Linked DNA regions of Rubinisphaera italica. Each later gene encodes a partner of the first gene's protein in a complex. Links are inferred from orthologs where the notes say so. Each region holds a gene or a part of one and is shown on either strand. Other genes may lie near its edges.

Region 1 (7,675 bases):
ATTTTCTGGACGGTCCTGCTGATGATCTATTGCTACTTCGCCTCGGTCTTACCCGTCTGGATGCTGCTCCAGCCTCGAGATTATGTCAACTCTCATCAATTGATCGTCGCGCTTGCCTTGTTGATTGGTGGTGTTTTCGTCGCCGGCTTTACTCAGCAAACGGATCTGTTCGCCAGTGCTCCCATGATCTCCCAAAACGTCCCGGCTGATGCTCCACCAATTATGCCGTTCCTCTTCATTACAATTGCCTGCGGAGCCTGCAGCGGTTTTCATTGTCTGGTCAGCAGCGGCACAACCAGTAAACAGATCGCCTGCGAAACCGACGCCCAAACCGTCGGCTACGGCGGGATGCTGCTCGAAGGAGCGCTGGCTGTGCTCGTCATCCTCTGCTGTACCGCTGGACTTGGGATGGGAGTGACGACCGCGACCGGAGAACATTTGACACAACTGGCTGCCTGGAATTCGCGATACAATCCCGAACTCGGCTGGGCTGGTTTTAGTCTGGCTGCCAAAGTCGGAGCCTTTGTCGATGGCGGAGCCAACTTCCTCTCTGCGATTGGAATTCCGATCGCGATGGGCATTGGAATTGTTGCTGTCCTCGTCGCCTGTTTTGCCGCAACAACACTCGATACCGCAACTCGTCTGCAACGCTACGTCATCCAGGAACTCGGCACCACACTCAACATCAAACCGCTGAACAATATGTATGTTGCTACGGGAGTCGCGGTCTTCTTCGGATTCACTGTCGCAATGCTTCCCGGACCGAGTGGAGCTTACGGCACCGGCGGGTTGATTCTCTGGCCACTCTTCGGAGCGACCAATCAATTACTGGCAGGTCTCGCATTGATGGTCACCTTTTTCTATCTCTGGCGTCGGGGCAAGAAAGTCGCCTTCGTCGCCATCCCAATGTGCCTCATGTTATTGATGCCCGCCTGGGCAATGCTCTGGCAAATGTTCAACCCGGCCAGCGGCTGGCTCTGGTCCGATCTCCCTCTCGAAAAATATGTTCTGTTCGGCTTCGGCGTCGTCGTGATGATCATGCAAGTCTGGATGATCATCGAAGGCCTCATCGTCTGGAAAAAATCCCAAGGCATCCTCGAAGAACAATTGCCACCATTACCAGAACGCAGCCCAGGCAAACTGGCCTCGGCGAATGGGTAGACATTGGAAGGTAGAGGGGTTGGGATCGAAAGATGTGAGTCCTCGGCAACACTTTTGTTACCTGTCATTATCTGACGAGAAAGTACCAAATGCCACAGCAAACAAGCGGCTTTCGTTTCTCTTCGAAAACTCTGCCATTGTTTATTATTTTCGTTTTTTGTGCGATCTCAATCTGCATTAGAAGTCTCGCGATTAATCAGAGTACGCTTAATCAATTATACGCACAGGAAGATACACTCACGCGAGATATGGTTATTGAAATTGCAGGACTACCTCAATCTCGCAACGGTGATCAGGAGTTTTGCTACAATGTTTGGAATGGATTTGTTTTTTTCAGTGATATGTTTTGTATTGAATTTGATGATGCTGGAAATGTGACGTGGATGTCTTTTTAATTACTGAGTTGCGGGCAATGCTTGTATCGCGAAGCAGGGCAAGCATGAATGAAAGTGGTTTCTACTGAGTCTCTGATGTTCCATTTAAACCGGATAGCCCCGAAAGAATCTTTCGGGGCGGTGCAGCAAGAACCGGATCTCCAACCCTGCGTCTAACTCTTCAACAAACTCGCCGCCGCCTGATCCAGAAACAGCGTCGTATCACCATGCGTTTGCAAAATGGAAGCGGGCACTTCCGGAGTCACTTTTCCCTCGACAGAATTCTTAACCGCTTCCGCTTTCCGCTCATCCGGCACGCTGCAGATGATCGTGTTCGTTTTCAAGATCTGATTGACGGACATGCTCAATGCCTGAGTTGGCACATCGTCCATCGTCGGGAACCAGCCTTCGCCATGTTGCTGACGACGGCAAGCTTCATCGAGATCGACAACCAGATACGGCTGCTCGGTTTCAAAATCAGCCGGGGGATCGTTGAACGCCAAGTGACCATTTTCACCGATCCCGACAAACGCAACATCAATTGGAGCTTCGGTCAGCAACTTGCCGACCCGCTCACATTCCTGCTGCGGATCCGTTTCTCCATCCAGATAATGAAATGCCTTAAGCGAAACCTGATCGACAAATCGCTCTTTCAGATAACCTCGAAAGGAAGCCGGGTGAGTCATTGGTAGTCCGAGATATTCATCGAGATGAAAGCCGGTGACCTTCGACCAGTCGATGTCGGGTTGTTTCACCAGGGCGCCGAGCACCGTAAATTGTGAGGCTCCCGTTGCGACAATAATCCGGGCTTCACCCCGTTCGGCCAGAGCCTGGCGAATTTTCTCAGCTCCTGCTTCCGCGGCGGCCTGTCCCATTTCCTGTTCTGTTGCAAAAATCTCTAACTTCATGGTTGTCTACTTTATCTATTAGTTTCTTTGGCGTTGTAAGTTGGGCCAGGGGAACGCGTAACCCAACACTTTTGTGGAGTTCTCTATATATTCCATTTCGTCAGTTAGTGCCTGACATACATTGGGTGGCACGTCCCAGAACGAAGTGAAGGGCGTGGCGAATCCACATCCCACGCCCTTCGCTTCACTCAGGGACGTGCCACCCTGCATTCTCATCGATTTCCAATCCGTTGTAACGGGCACTTACTCACAATAAAAGTCTCACTCCGATCCTCTTCTTCGAACTCTACCGTGACCGTCCTGCGATGTCCGAATCCGCCTGCTGCCGTGACTGTTCCTAATCCGTACCGCGGATGCCGAACTGATGAGCCGATTGGAAAATTGAACGGCAGTGAAGCAGCCGAGTTGTTCCCGGCCAGTAACGCAGCTGCGGTTGTCAATTGAGGTTTGTCTGGTCGGTTCAAAGCTGCCCGAATCGCTTTAACATCTTCGTCGGAAAGATCGCTAGAGGCAAGTGAAGTCGGTCGATAAGCGGTCTCCGGAAAATCGCTTGTGAGCGTGGTTCCATCGGTTTGCACAAGATCGATTTCTGACAGGAAGTCGCTCGGAATCGTCGGCATCGAGCGTCCGTGCAAATCTCGATAACTGCTCGCCGTCAAATACAGCCGCTCTTCGGCTCGAGTCATGCCTACAAATAATAACCGACGCTCTTCCTCGTACTCCCTTGGATTTCCTTCTCGCAACGATCGCTCATGCGGCAACAGGTTCTGCTCGACACCAATAATATAGACAACAGGAAACTCCAGTCCCTTTGCCGCGTGAAGTGTCATCAGAGTCACTTTGCCCTTTTCGGAATCTCCTTCGAGAGCATCCAGGTCCGATACCAGACTGGTCGTTTCCAGGAATCCTTCGAGCGATGTATCGGCATCGAAAATCGTATCGTGATTTCTAGCAGCCGAGATCAGTTCTTCAACGTTGGCCAGTCGCTGCATATCCTGTTCATTCTGACTCGAAGACCAGGGCCGGGTGTATCCCGTTTTTTCGACGACATCCTCAATCAGTTGAGCCACTGAACCGGAATCGGCGAGAGAGAAATTTTCCATCATTCGGGCGAAGGCCTTGAGAGAAGCCGCCGCCCGTTTCGGCATCTTTGGAACCTCGTCGGCCTGAAGTGCCGCTTCGATATATGTGAGCCCTTTGTCCTCCGCGTAGTTCATTAAGCGGGACTGACTCGTCTTGCCGATGCCACGCAGCGGAACATTCACCACACGAACGAAGGCAGCTCGATTTTGCGGATTGTTAACCAAATCGAGATAGGCGAGCAGATCTCGAACTTCTGCCCGTTGATAAAACGCGACTCCAGCCGCGACCTGATAAGGCACATGATGCCGTCCGAGTGCCAGTTCGAGTTGCCGCGAAATGGAATTCACTCGATAGAAAATTGCAAAGTCCAACCAGTCCCGTTCTCCCGATTCCACCGTATGGCGAATGTGCCGGGCGATGCTGTCGGCTTCGACAGGACTGTCTGGAAAGTGCAACAACTCGACCGGTTCCCCTTCGGCATTTTCGGTCGTGAGTTCCTTGGCTTTGCGAAGTCGGTTGTGTGAGATCAAACTGTCTGCCGCCGCCAGGATCAGTTTCGAACTGCGAAAGTTCTGCTCCAGCTTGATGATTTTTGTGTCCTGATAATCCTGTTCGAATTTCAGAATGTTGTCGATCTTCGCGCCGCGCCAACCATAAATCGATTGGTCAGGATCCCCAGTGACGGAGAGGTTCCGTGAGTTCTGAGACAGTGCCCGTACGATCCGATACTGAGCTTCGTTCGTATCCTGATATTCATCGACGAGCACATACTGATAGCGATCATCGTACTGCGAACGGATTTCATCGTGCTCTTCAAACAGATGCACGACGTGTAATAAGAGGTCATCGAAGTCGACGGCATTCGAGCTGAGCAAATACTTCTGATACGCCGGATACACCTTGGCGACGACTGCGGTGAAATGATCGGCGACTGAATCCTCGAATTGCCCGACGAACATTGGAGCGGTGATCATGTCGTTTTTGGCATTGCTGATCATCGCCAGAATCTTGCCTGGTGGATAGTGGGCGGCATCGTAATCGAGTTCGCTGAGAACCTGCCGGATTGCCTGCTTCTGATCGGCGGTGTCGAGGATCGTAAAGTTCGGCTGCAAACCAACCACCCCGGCTCGCTGCCGGAGAACATGCGCGCAAAATCGGTGGAAGGTACTGACCCACAGATTCTGACTGTTCGTCAGCGTCTTGAGTCGCTCGGACATCTCGGCGGCCGCTTTGTTCGTAAACGTGATCGCCAGAATATTCCAGGGCTTGACTCCCTTTTCAATCAGCCGGGCAACCCGATGCGTGACGACCCGAGTCTTCCCCGATCCGGGGCCCGCCAGAACCAGCATCGGCCCACTGAAATGTTCGACCGCTTCAATTTGAACCGGCGTCAATTGCTGATGGAGAATGGGGACATCCATGTGAGAATCTGTGCTTCCGTGAGCGTGGGCAAAATATCAAAACGAGATTCCGCCATCCTACCCGCTCCGCCTTCCGAAAACAAATCCCGCAGAGATTTCTGCCAGACAGCAAGATCGCAAATTGGTAACCCAGATAGCTCTGCGATCTGGGAGGACGAAGTCCGCAAGAGGTCTTCAACCTGGTGGTGAATTTCCAGCTGAATGCTTACTTCGGGTGGCTGGGGTCGAAGCGGATCGTAGCCCCCAGAAAAGTGCACCGTGTCAATCACTGCTGGGCAAGCCGGCAGTGGCACACTTCAAACTACATATTAAGATAAAACAGTATGCTACGAACTCACCTCTTCCAACTCCTTCTCTTCCTCCATTTCCTCCTCGGCAGCCACATCATCAGCCGCCGTCGTGCCGACATCTTTAGTCAGCTCTTCGAGACGTTCCTGCTGCTTACGGATTTTCGGGAAGTGATCCAGCGGATTGAAATTCGGATCGTTCGCTTTTTTAAACACCTCATCAAATGCTGAAGTGATCGCACTGAAACAGGCCATGAAAATGGCTAGCCCGGCGATCATAAACACCATCACAATCACACGGCCAGCAATCGAATTGGGAGAGAGATCGCCATATCCGACCGTCGTCCCAGTCACTTCCAGGAACCAGGCGATATTGAACAGGTCACGAAACTCTTCCTGCTCGGGGCCTTCAATTTCATACAGTGCGAACATCGTCAGCAGTAAGACCATGATAGCAGTCAGCATCAACGGGCGGAGGTTGAAGTAGGCGCGATAAAAACCGAGAGCCATCACCTGCAGGCCGCGATTGTAGCGGAAGAACTTCAGCATTCTCAAAACACGTAACGTCCGAATCAATTTCAAATGCTGATTGATGCCCGGCACGAAGCCGATCCAGAAGGGGAGGATCGCCGCCAGATCGATCAGGCCGAAGGTCGTGAGCGGATAAAATCCTCGACCCGAATTCCGAATCCAGCGGAGAACATATTCGAGCGTGAGAATCAAAGCGACACCACGTTCTGACCAGAGGAAGAACGGATGACTCTGAAGACTGTTCGATTCCGGATAAAAATGACACTCCAACGCCAGCATGAACACACTGTAACAGACGAGAGGCTGAACGATCTTATCCAGAAAATCGATAGCCGGCTTGAGTGATTCACGGCGGAATTTATTCATGGTTTCCCTCAATGGGCTGCATGAGTATGGGGAAGGGCAGAAAACAGAATCGGCAACCACCCACAAAAAAACCCGGGCCTGACGGCTCCGGGTTCATTAACCTCAGATTGGATATTGTAGGAAATTTGACTCTCTTCACCACCCCGATATTTTAAGGGGCAAGTCGAAGCTGGTTTCCAACTGGTCGGTTTTGTATCCAGGAATGTTCTAGAACTCACCCATGACGTTTCCATCATTTCGTTGGCCGAGATTTCTCCAAGTGGCCAGATTGATATTCTCGCTGGCAAATCGAACCGAACCATCGCTCAGCAAAATCTGCACGCCACCTTTGTGTTGGCTTCTGGCGGCCATATTCACATACACCGCAAAACGTTCGCAATCTGCTGAACGAGCATTTGGAGTTCGAGTGGTCGTAAACGGCCAGGTCGAAGTATAACCGTACATCCAGGAATAGCCGCGATTGTTATTGTTCGTCCCTGCGTTTCCATCGCAGTTATTTGCGTCACCAGCTGAAAGGGCTTTGATTTCAGAGCCTACCAGACATTCAGAGACCGCCATGGTATTCGACAAACCATCGGTAATGTCGCGAAATTTACAGTGGCTATTCGTAGCAAATACACCCTCTTCATTACCGTTATTCAGTACTGCCCGTGCCCATGTGCCATTTCCAACGATATAACTACCATGGCCCTGGGCTGCACTGGCGGTCGAACCACCGTCTCCATAAAGGCGATAGGAGTCACCAATACAAGCAACATAACTAGTGGGAGCGAATCCAGAAACCGCATTCGATTTCGGATCGCTTGGACATCGGTAACCAGGAATCACTTCAGCCCGAACATTGTTAGGGTCCCAACCAGTAACTTTATCTCGAATAAAATCCATCCGATCATACAGCGCCGATTGTTCCATCTGAGGAAGAATCCGAGCCATCCAGGTTGACTGGTTTGATGCAGACGGACCACCTGCACCACGGTCTCGGAACAGGCATCCGATTGGCAGGCAGCCATTGATGTCGTGGTAATTATGCAGTGCCAATCCGAGCTGCTTGAGATTGTTTTTGCAGGACGACCGGCGTGCTGCTTCGCGCGCCTGTTGGACAGCAGGGAGCAACAATGCCACCAGGATGGCAATGATTGCGATGACAACGAGCAACTCGATCAGCGTAAACGCCAACCGTTGCGATCTGTGATTTTTCAGCATGGATCTACCTCATAAAAATTAAGGAACAAGTTCATAATTGACTTCGTCAGTATCAGATGTAATTTCAGTCTGCAGCTCAGAATCGGTATTGTATTTCGCGGGAATATATTGTTCGGATTCGGGCTCCATTTCGCCCATCATATTTTTGATTTGCTTGCCGGTATCGCGAGTCGCCGTGATTTCAACGCGACAGGTCGCCAACGGAATCCCCCGATTATCCAGCGGGTCGGACGATGTGTCGTACTTCCCATCCTTGATGGTCAGTTTGACCGGAGCACCTTCATCCCCTTGCTGAGGGATAAACTGGATGAAGCCCGATTGAACCGGTTCACCGGAAAATG
Region 2 (7,644 bases), 2.2 Mb from region 1 along the record:
TGCGACCCGTTGTTGCTGCCCCCCTGAAAGCTGTGACACCCTGGAATGAATCTTATCTTCCAGACTCACTTTCTTGAGGACCTCAGTGGCTCGTTCTTTGGCTTCACTCCGAGAGACTCCTCCAATGATTAATGGGATGGAGACATTCTCCACCACATCCAATGCAGGTAATAAATTGTATTGCTGAAAGACAAAGCCAATATTTTTCTGACGAAACTTAACTAGCCGGGTGCCTGTCAACTCCCTGCGATTCTCTCCCAGTACTTCGACTTCACCATCGGTCGGATCGAGCAAACCGGCGATGATCGAAATTAATGTCGTTTTGCCACAACCACTCGGGCCAACCAGAAGCGTCATTTCTCCATAACCGATCTCAACATCCACTCCACGAAGTGCACGCACAATCGTCTCACCAGCTCGAAACTCTTTCGTAAGGTTTCGACAACGAACCGCTGCATTATTCATCGCGGCGGGCTTGGGATGCTCTTTAGCGAAATCAATCGTCATGGTCACTCCAGCAAATTTCTTGCGTTCAGAATCATGATTATACCTGCTACTTGAATACAACTGCTGGCTCAAGTACGAGCACTTTATGAATACTTAAAAGACTCGCCACGAGTACAATCAAGCTGACGGCTCCCGCTGTGATCAGCATCACTTGCCAGGGGACGTACATACCTCTCAGATCGGCTTGTCCAGAAGCACCAGTAATTTCAAAGAAGGCGCACGCCATCGCAATTCCAATTGAATAACCGATTGTCCCAACAATTAATGCCTGCAATAAAATCATTCGCAGCAATCGAATATTTGTGACTCCCATCGCTTTGAGAGTGCCAAACTGTTTCAGATTTTCGATCGTAAACAGATAGAATGTTTGTCCTGCGATTGCCGCTCCCACAATAAAACCCAGCATCACTGTGATCCCAAAATTGATTGGAATTCCCGTATTTTTGATGTAGTAACTGATATTGAACCAGAAAAAATCGTCTGACTGGATCGCCTGCAATCCTGTCTGATCTGTGATTGCCTGGCAAAGTTTCTTCTTATTTACATCAGGCTCAGCTTTCACGAGGACGAACGACATAATATTCCGCTCCCGTGGAGCGTACTGCGTTGCCTGAGAGTACCTGCTGAAGATGACCGGAAATGTCTGAAAGGGGGCACTTACTTTGCAGATGCCAACAATCACTGCACGATGATCGTTAATTTCCATCGTTCGCCCGAGCTCCACAGGCTCGTTTGGATAAGTTAGAGAATAACCAGCCTCATCTATAATGATGGCATCAGGACGCGAAAGATCGGCTATTGATCCCTGTATCATCTCTTTAGGAGCACCAATCATCGTCGAATCATCGATCCCAATCAGAATCGCCTGACGAAAATCGCCATCATTCTGCTTCATACGGACCAGTCCCTTATACATTTTGACGGCCCAGTCCACTCCTGCGACACCACGCACTTGATACAGTCGATTCAGCGACATCGGCTGGATCTCATCGACATTCTGCCCATATTTATCCAACACCCAGATATCCGGTTCCGTCACATCGAGGATGATGTGTGATGTTCTGCGCATCAGTCCTACAAAAATTGAAGACTGCTGAGCGATCAATAAAGAACCAAACGCCACTCCAAACACGATTCCCAGATATTTCGTGCGGTCACCGGTCAGCATCCGCCAGGCCAGCCATCTCATAATGAAGTCTCCTGGCTGACTGAAAGCGATTGAATCCCTTGCATACTGAATTCACAGATATGTTGTGCCAGATAGCTCACATCGAACAGAGATTCGAATTCGTCATCGCCGATCAGCAGTTTCCCGATGGGCCGATGAAATCGATAGAGTAGACACTGGCCAACGATACTGAATGCCAGCAGATGTTTCTTCGAGAGAGTTAATGTTGACGGAACCATTTCCTCAATGATGTTCATTAAGATCGAAAACTTAGGTCCGATATAACTTTGCACCAACTCAGTGCAAGCCAAAGTTGGCCGTGCCATCTCACGCATCATCAGTTCCACATGCCACGTCGGAGACTCCCGATCCAGCATGTCGGCCATCATATGCTCGATGAAGTAATAAAGTTTCCTCTCGGCTGGCAATTCTGCTGGAATGAGAAGCGGTTCGTCCTCTTCCCCTTCACAATGCGCTCGTTTAACTGCTTCAATATAGAGTTTCTGCTTATCGCCAAAGTGGTAATTGATAGCAGCCAAATTCACGTCGGCCGTCTTACAAATTTCACGAACCGTCGCCTGCTCAAAGCCTTTTTCCGCAAAGACCTCGCCAGCTGCATCAATAATTCGAGTTTTTGTGATTTCAGACATCGAGATTCATACATATGTTTCAAACGGCTGTTTGAATCAATAATAGATGTTCAGCACTGAAATACAAACGGGAATCTGAAAAATTAACAATTCAGTCATTCAGGGGTGGCTGGGGGCAGACCGAATCGCAGCCACAGATTCGTAATTAACAATCAGCAAAAAAAAGTTCACTTTTTCTTCGGCCCCCGCATCGGCGTTCCTTTTCGACCAGTCTTCTTCCGGCGATTCCCTTTTCCTTTAGCAAAACCAGGTGTGTTCGCATCGCCTGCAGGAACCTGCTCACCGATTCGCCCTTTGAGCTGCTCAACTCGATCTCTCAACTCAGCTGCCCGCTCGAAGTCAAGTTCCTCGGCTGCTTTGAGCATTTCCGCTTCCAGCTCGTTGAGATACTCACGTGTCACAAACTCCGTTTCCGATTTGATCCCGCCAACCTGTTGCACGAACTGCCGGGCTTCGAGTTCTTCTTCTATTCCTCGCTTGATCGCCTTACGGACAGTTTCCGGAGTAATGCCGTGCTTCTTGTTGTACTCCATCTGAATTTCACGACGTCGATTCGTTTCGCCCATCGCCAATTGCATGCTTTCGGTCACAGAATCGGCATACAGAATGACTTCAGCGTTCACATTTCGAGCAGACCGGCCAATTGTTTGAATCAGACTGGTTTCACTTCGCAGGAATCCCTCCTTGTCGGCATCCAAAATTGCCACCAGCGAGACCTCCGGTAAATCGAGACCTTCCCGCAACAGGTTCACACCGATAACGGCATCGTGCATACCCTCACGAAGTTCTCGTAAAATTTCGACACGTTCAATCGTATCAAGCTCCGAATGCAGCCAGGCGCATTTGATGCCTTCCTGCTGCAGATATCCGGTCAAATCTTCCGCCAGCCGTTTTGTGAGCGTCGTGACAAGCGTTCGCTCATTGCGAGCAGTACGTTCTTTAATCTGCTCCAATAAATGAGGCACCTGTCTGCGAGCAGGTAGCACATGCACAACCGGATCAATCAAACCTGTCGGACGAATAATCTGTTCAACGATCTCTCCTTCCGATTGTTCCAGTTCCCAGTCAGCTGGAGTCGCAGAAACGAATACGATTTGATTCCGTCTCGCATTCCATTCATCAAACATCAGCGGACGATTATCGAGTGCCATCGGCAGACGAAATCCATGATCGACGAGTGATGTTTTCCGAGATCGATCACCCGCATACATCGCACGAATTTGCGGAATCGTCACATGCGATTCATCAATGAACATCAGAAAGTCATCGGGGAAGAAATCGTATAATGTATAAGGCGGCTGACCTGCTTTTCGGCCAGCCATCGCACGCGAATAGTTTTCAATGCCGGGACAAAATCCGGTTTCGCGCAGCAACTCGATATCGTAACGAGTCCGGGCACTCAGACGCTGCATTTCCAGTAACTTACCTTCACGACGAAATTCTTCCAGCCGAGTATTTAACTCGTCTTCAATTTCCACCAAGGCTTGATCAATCCGGCTTTGCGGCAGCACGAAGTGACGGGCAGGGTAGATGTAAATGTCGTTATGAATCTTATGCACATCGCCGGAAACAGGATCGATGATCGAAAGCGATTCAATTTCATCGCCCCACAGTTCGATTCGATAAGCAAACTCTTCATATGCCGGCCACAGCTCTATCACATCTCCCCGCACCCGAAACTTCCCTCGTGCCCGCTGAAAATCGTTGCGGTCGTAATGGATATCTATCAGTTTGAGCAGCAGTTCATCACGATCGACTTCCTGACCAATTCGCAATGGAATCATCATGTCCAAATAATCTTTGGGCGATCCCAAACCGTAAATACAACTCACGCTGGCAACGACAATCACATCCCGCCGACTGACCAACGCACTGGTTGCAAGCAATCGCAGACGATCGATTTCGTCGTTGATCGACGAATCTTTTTCAATATAAATATCCCGCTGTGGAATATACGCTTCCGGCTGATAGTAGTCGTAATAGCTGACGAAATACGTGACCGCATTATTTGGAAAGAACTCGCGGAATTCCCCATACAGCTGAGCCGCCAGCGTTTTGTTGTGTGAGAGAACTAGTGTTGGGCGATTCATTTCCGCAATCACATTCGCCATCGTGAACGTCTTACCGGAGCCAGTTACCCCCAGCAAAACCTGATCACGTTTATCTTCTCGCAGCCCTCGCAGCAATGATTCAATCGCCTGAGGCTGATCCCCAGCAGGAGCAAAATCACTGACAAGCTGAAAACCAGACATCGCTTCACTTTCAAAAGTTTTTGTTCGATAAATCGAAGTCTGTAGTCCGTAGGTTAGGTTCGCAAAATACGAAACCCAATACCTCGACACTCAAGTCTTCCCATTGATTTTTCATTAATTGTTGGGTTACGCTTCGTTAACCCAACCTACTTCTGGGTGGCACGTCCCAGAACTAAGTGACAGGCATGGTGAGGTATGAGATTACATCCAGCACAAATAAGGAGGTCCGTTTCCGAATTGTCTCAATTGAGTTCCGGAACTATCAGTTCCACATTTACCAGTTCCCGATCACGGCGAACAGTCATGCGGAGGGCATCTCCTTTGCGGAGTTCCTGGAGTTGGGCATAAAACTCCCGGCACGATTGAATGAGTTCATCATTGATCAGCACAATCAGATCATCCTGCTGCAATCCAATCGCTTCTGCAGTCGAGCCCGGCATCACAAAATCGATATAGGCAGGAGTGCGAGGAACGACATCGGGCACGAGACGAAACCCTAATCCTGACGTATCTACCGGTCTGATGACAGGCGGCAATTCAATGCTGTCATCTGTTATCACTTCACCACGCACGAGTTTCTCAATCGTTTCACGCACATCAGACAAGGGAATCGCGTAATTGATCCAAAGATTTGAGCGACTGTCTTTCAATTCCTTACCGATAATCCCCAGTAACTTCCCGTCCTGCGTCGTTAAAGCTCCTCCAGCTGCTCCCGGATTATTCATCACTGCATCGACAATAAAAACAACCCCTTTATAAGGAATATCAAACCGTCCACGACGGGCTGTCAGTGGAGTCAGCATGGCGATGACGCCGTGGATCACCGAAACCGGTTCATCACCCGCTGCGACATTAAACATATTGCTGAAACCGAGCACGGGAGTTCCTGGTCCACTGCGGCTGACTTCCGTGAGGTCAAAATACGGAGCATTAATCACTTCCACTTTCAACACCGCCAAACCGGCTTCACCTGCTCCTGAAATAAATTGAGCTGGTAAGCGGCGACCATTGTCGAGGACGGCAATAATCTGATCCGTATCGAGTAAATGATTCCAGACCGTCAGAATATGTCCATCCGGGGAAATCAAGAAGCCAGTCCCATAGTTGGCCAGATTTTTTAGGCCACCCGCCCCATACAATTTGACAGTCTTAGGCAAGACTTCCTGCAGGACTTCGCTTTGTGAAGCCACGGCTTGATTAGACTGTCCAATTGAAAATGCCAGGAGGACTGTCGCTGTAATGATGCAGGACGGTATTTGTCGGAGTTGGATTGTTAAAATTGGAGTTGCCATTCAATTGTATTCGATAATTTTATTACAGTTTTGGATCATCAACCGCTTCGGTCTTCATTTCATTGACTTGCAAAATGATCTCCGGCTGACCGGCAACGACAATCTTCAATTCCTGAGGAACTGCGTACGGCCCCCCCGTTTTCCAACCTGGAATGCGAACTCCGCATTCCGGGCGATCTTCTGAAAACTTAGTATCCCAGCCAACCAGTTGCTTTGCCGTCCGATCAAAATACCAGCGAATCTGTCGATCTTCATGCAATGTCGAAAGCACATCGACTTTCGCACCCACACCATCGAGAGGTTCGCTGCCAATATAGAGAATTTCTGAAAAGTTCTCAGGTCCGCTAATCAATAGTTGCTGCAATTCCCGCAGCGACATCAACATTCCTGAAGAATAAGGACCAGCCGTGAACGTTTCTGGACGCCCCGAATCCAACAGAAAAACCTGACCTTCCGCAGGGACTTCGAACAGACTGGCAAAATCTGCGAGGACTAGTCGGTATGCCCCTCCGTCTTTCACGTTGCCACTCAAGGTCCATTTCTGACTCGACTGACCATAATTTCCCAGACTTTTCAATGTCGCCAGCAACTCTTCCTGCTTGATTCGATTGAAATAATAATTCGCGAATCCGATTCTGCTTTCGAATAAATGAGCATATTCCTCTGGGATCTCCGGTGCTTTCTGATGCGGGAGCATTGGTATCGGGGGAACATTCTTCGGCTTTTCTTCAGGCTCTTCGGCTGGTGCAGGGGCTGAGGCGAATTCGATCAACTCTCCGATGGAATGCAATGCTTCCAAGCGAGGATAGATCTCATAACGTTCTCCATCACGACGATATACCAGAGGAATCTTCCAGCCTTTAGGATAAATCCCCAGCACATTTTTGAATTGATTCACGCTCCCAATCGGCCGACCACCGAAGGAAACGATCTCGTCGCCCGCTCGCAATCCATGAAAGAAGGCACTGCAGGTTGGTAAAACAGTAGCAACAATCACATTCGAAAATTCATCGGTGCGGACCGTTGCTCCCAAAGTCGCGTGATCGACCACGCGTCCACTTTGAAGATGATCACTGAAGTTTTTGATCTGATTAATCGAAATCGCATAGCCAGCTCCGGCATTCACACGACCTCGCTTTTCAACGGAAATTCTCCCGTTAATGCCAATCACTTCTCCCTGTTCATTAAACAGCGGTCCACCAGAATTTCCTGGATTAATCGACGTATCGACCTGAATGCAATCGGTATATTCCAGAAACGTACCTGCTGGATACTGATAACGCTGCACGCCACTCACCATACCGAATGTTAATGTGGGCACAAAATCATCAGCCAGTAGAAATGGATTTCCCATCGCAAAAGCCCAGTCGCCAACTTTGACGGTATCGCTGTCTCCAAGTGGAGCGAAAGGAAAATCGTCGCGTCCCAGTAGTCGAATAATGGCGACATCACCCGTTGGATCGATCCCGATCAGCACGGCATCGTAAACAATACCGTCACTCAACCCACACTTCAAAAAGGGACCTGCTCCCTCCACAACGTGGAAGTTTGTCAGTGTCAGGCCATCGGGTGATATGAGAACGCCGGATCCACCCCCACGTCCATCGGGAGGAAAGATCGCAACAACAGCCGGAGTCACCTTATCGATAACTGCGATTCGCTCCTGCTCTGCGTCCAGAACGTCTTTGGGCAATTCAATTTGAGCAAAAACGTTCTGAGAAAAACTCACAGCACAGAGCACTGCGCAGCAAAACATAACAGCTCTCACTGGACGA

The links.
Region 2: the proteins of Pan54_RS00155 (region 1) and uvrB are in contact, whole or in part, in a crystal structure (PDB 7EGT), measured with the Thermus thermophilus proteins. The link is inferred for Rubinisphaera italica from one-to-one orthologs. Residues at the interface, in WP_096412145.1 of Thermus thermophilus: His654, Arg656, Phe657, Gln666, Asp668, Glu669, Lys680, Arg681, Leu682, Ser683, Lys685, Tyr686, Ala687; in WP_096411307.1 of Thermus thermophilus: Glu23, Leu25, Arg26, Asp27, Gly28, Glu29, Arg30, Phe31, Arg55, Glu326, Asp327, Phe328, Glu379, Ser382, Gln383, His398, Gly400, Arg401.

The regions. Positions count from the first base shown.
Region 1 is NZ_SJPG01000001.1:29,779-37,453, reverse strand. Bases 2,302-5,305 are described here. They hold Pan54_RS00155 (ATP-dependent helicase), read right to left. Parts: upstream 4,948-5,305; coding sequence 2,656-4,947; downstream 2,302-2,655. Other genes in these bases: Pan54_RS00150 (ion transporter), read right to left, coding at 5,274-5,305; Pan54_RS00160 (glucosamine-6-phosphate deaminase), read right to left, coding at 2,302-2,443. In the rest of the region: Pan54_RS00165 (carbon starvation CstA family protein), read left to right, coding at 1-1,161; more of Pan54_RS00160, read right to left, coding at 1,709-2,301; more of Pan54_RS00150, read right to left, coding at 5,306-6,131; Pan54_RS00145 (DUF1559 domain-containing protein), read right to left, coding at 6,339-7,334; Pan54_RS00140 (hypothetical protein), read right to left, coding at 7,353-7,675. UniProt on the Escherichia coli protein: A helicase with DNA-dependent ATPase activity. Unwinds DNA duplexes with 3'-5' polarity. Translocates on single-stranded DNA with 3'-5' polarity. Initiates unwinding more efficiently from a nicked substrate than double-stranded DNA.
Region 2 is NZ_SJPG01000001.1:2,191,481-2,199,124, forward strand. The notes cover bases 2,036-5,008. They hold uvrB (excinuclease ABC subunit UvrB), read right to left. Parts: upstream 4,578-5,008; coding sequence 2,493-4,577; downstream 2,036-2,492. Other genes in these bases: Pan54_RS08330 (CerR family C-terminal domain-containing protein), read right to left, coding at 2,036-2,325; Pan54_RS08340 (S1C family serine protease), read right to left, coding at 4,820-5,008. Also shown: Pan54_RS08320 (ABC transporter ATP-binding protein), read right to left, coding at 1-507; Pan54_RS08325 (ABC transporter permease), read right to left, coding at 554-1,696; more of Pan54_RS08330, read right to left, coding at 1,693-2,035; more of Pan54_RS08340, read right to left, coding at 5,009-5,869; Pan54_RS08345 (S1C family serine protease), read right to left, coding at 5,892-7,598. UniProt on the Escherichia coli protein: The UvrABC repair system catalyzes the recognition and processing of DNA lesions. A damage recognition complex composed of 2 UvrA and 2 UvrB subunits scans DNA for abnormalities.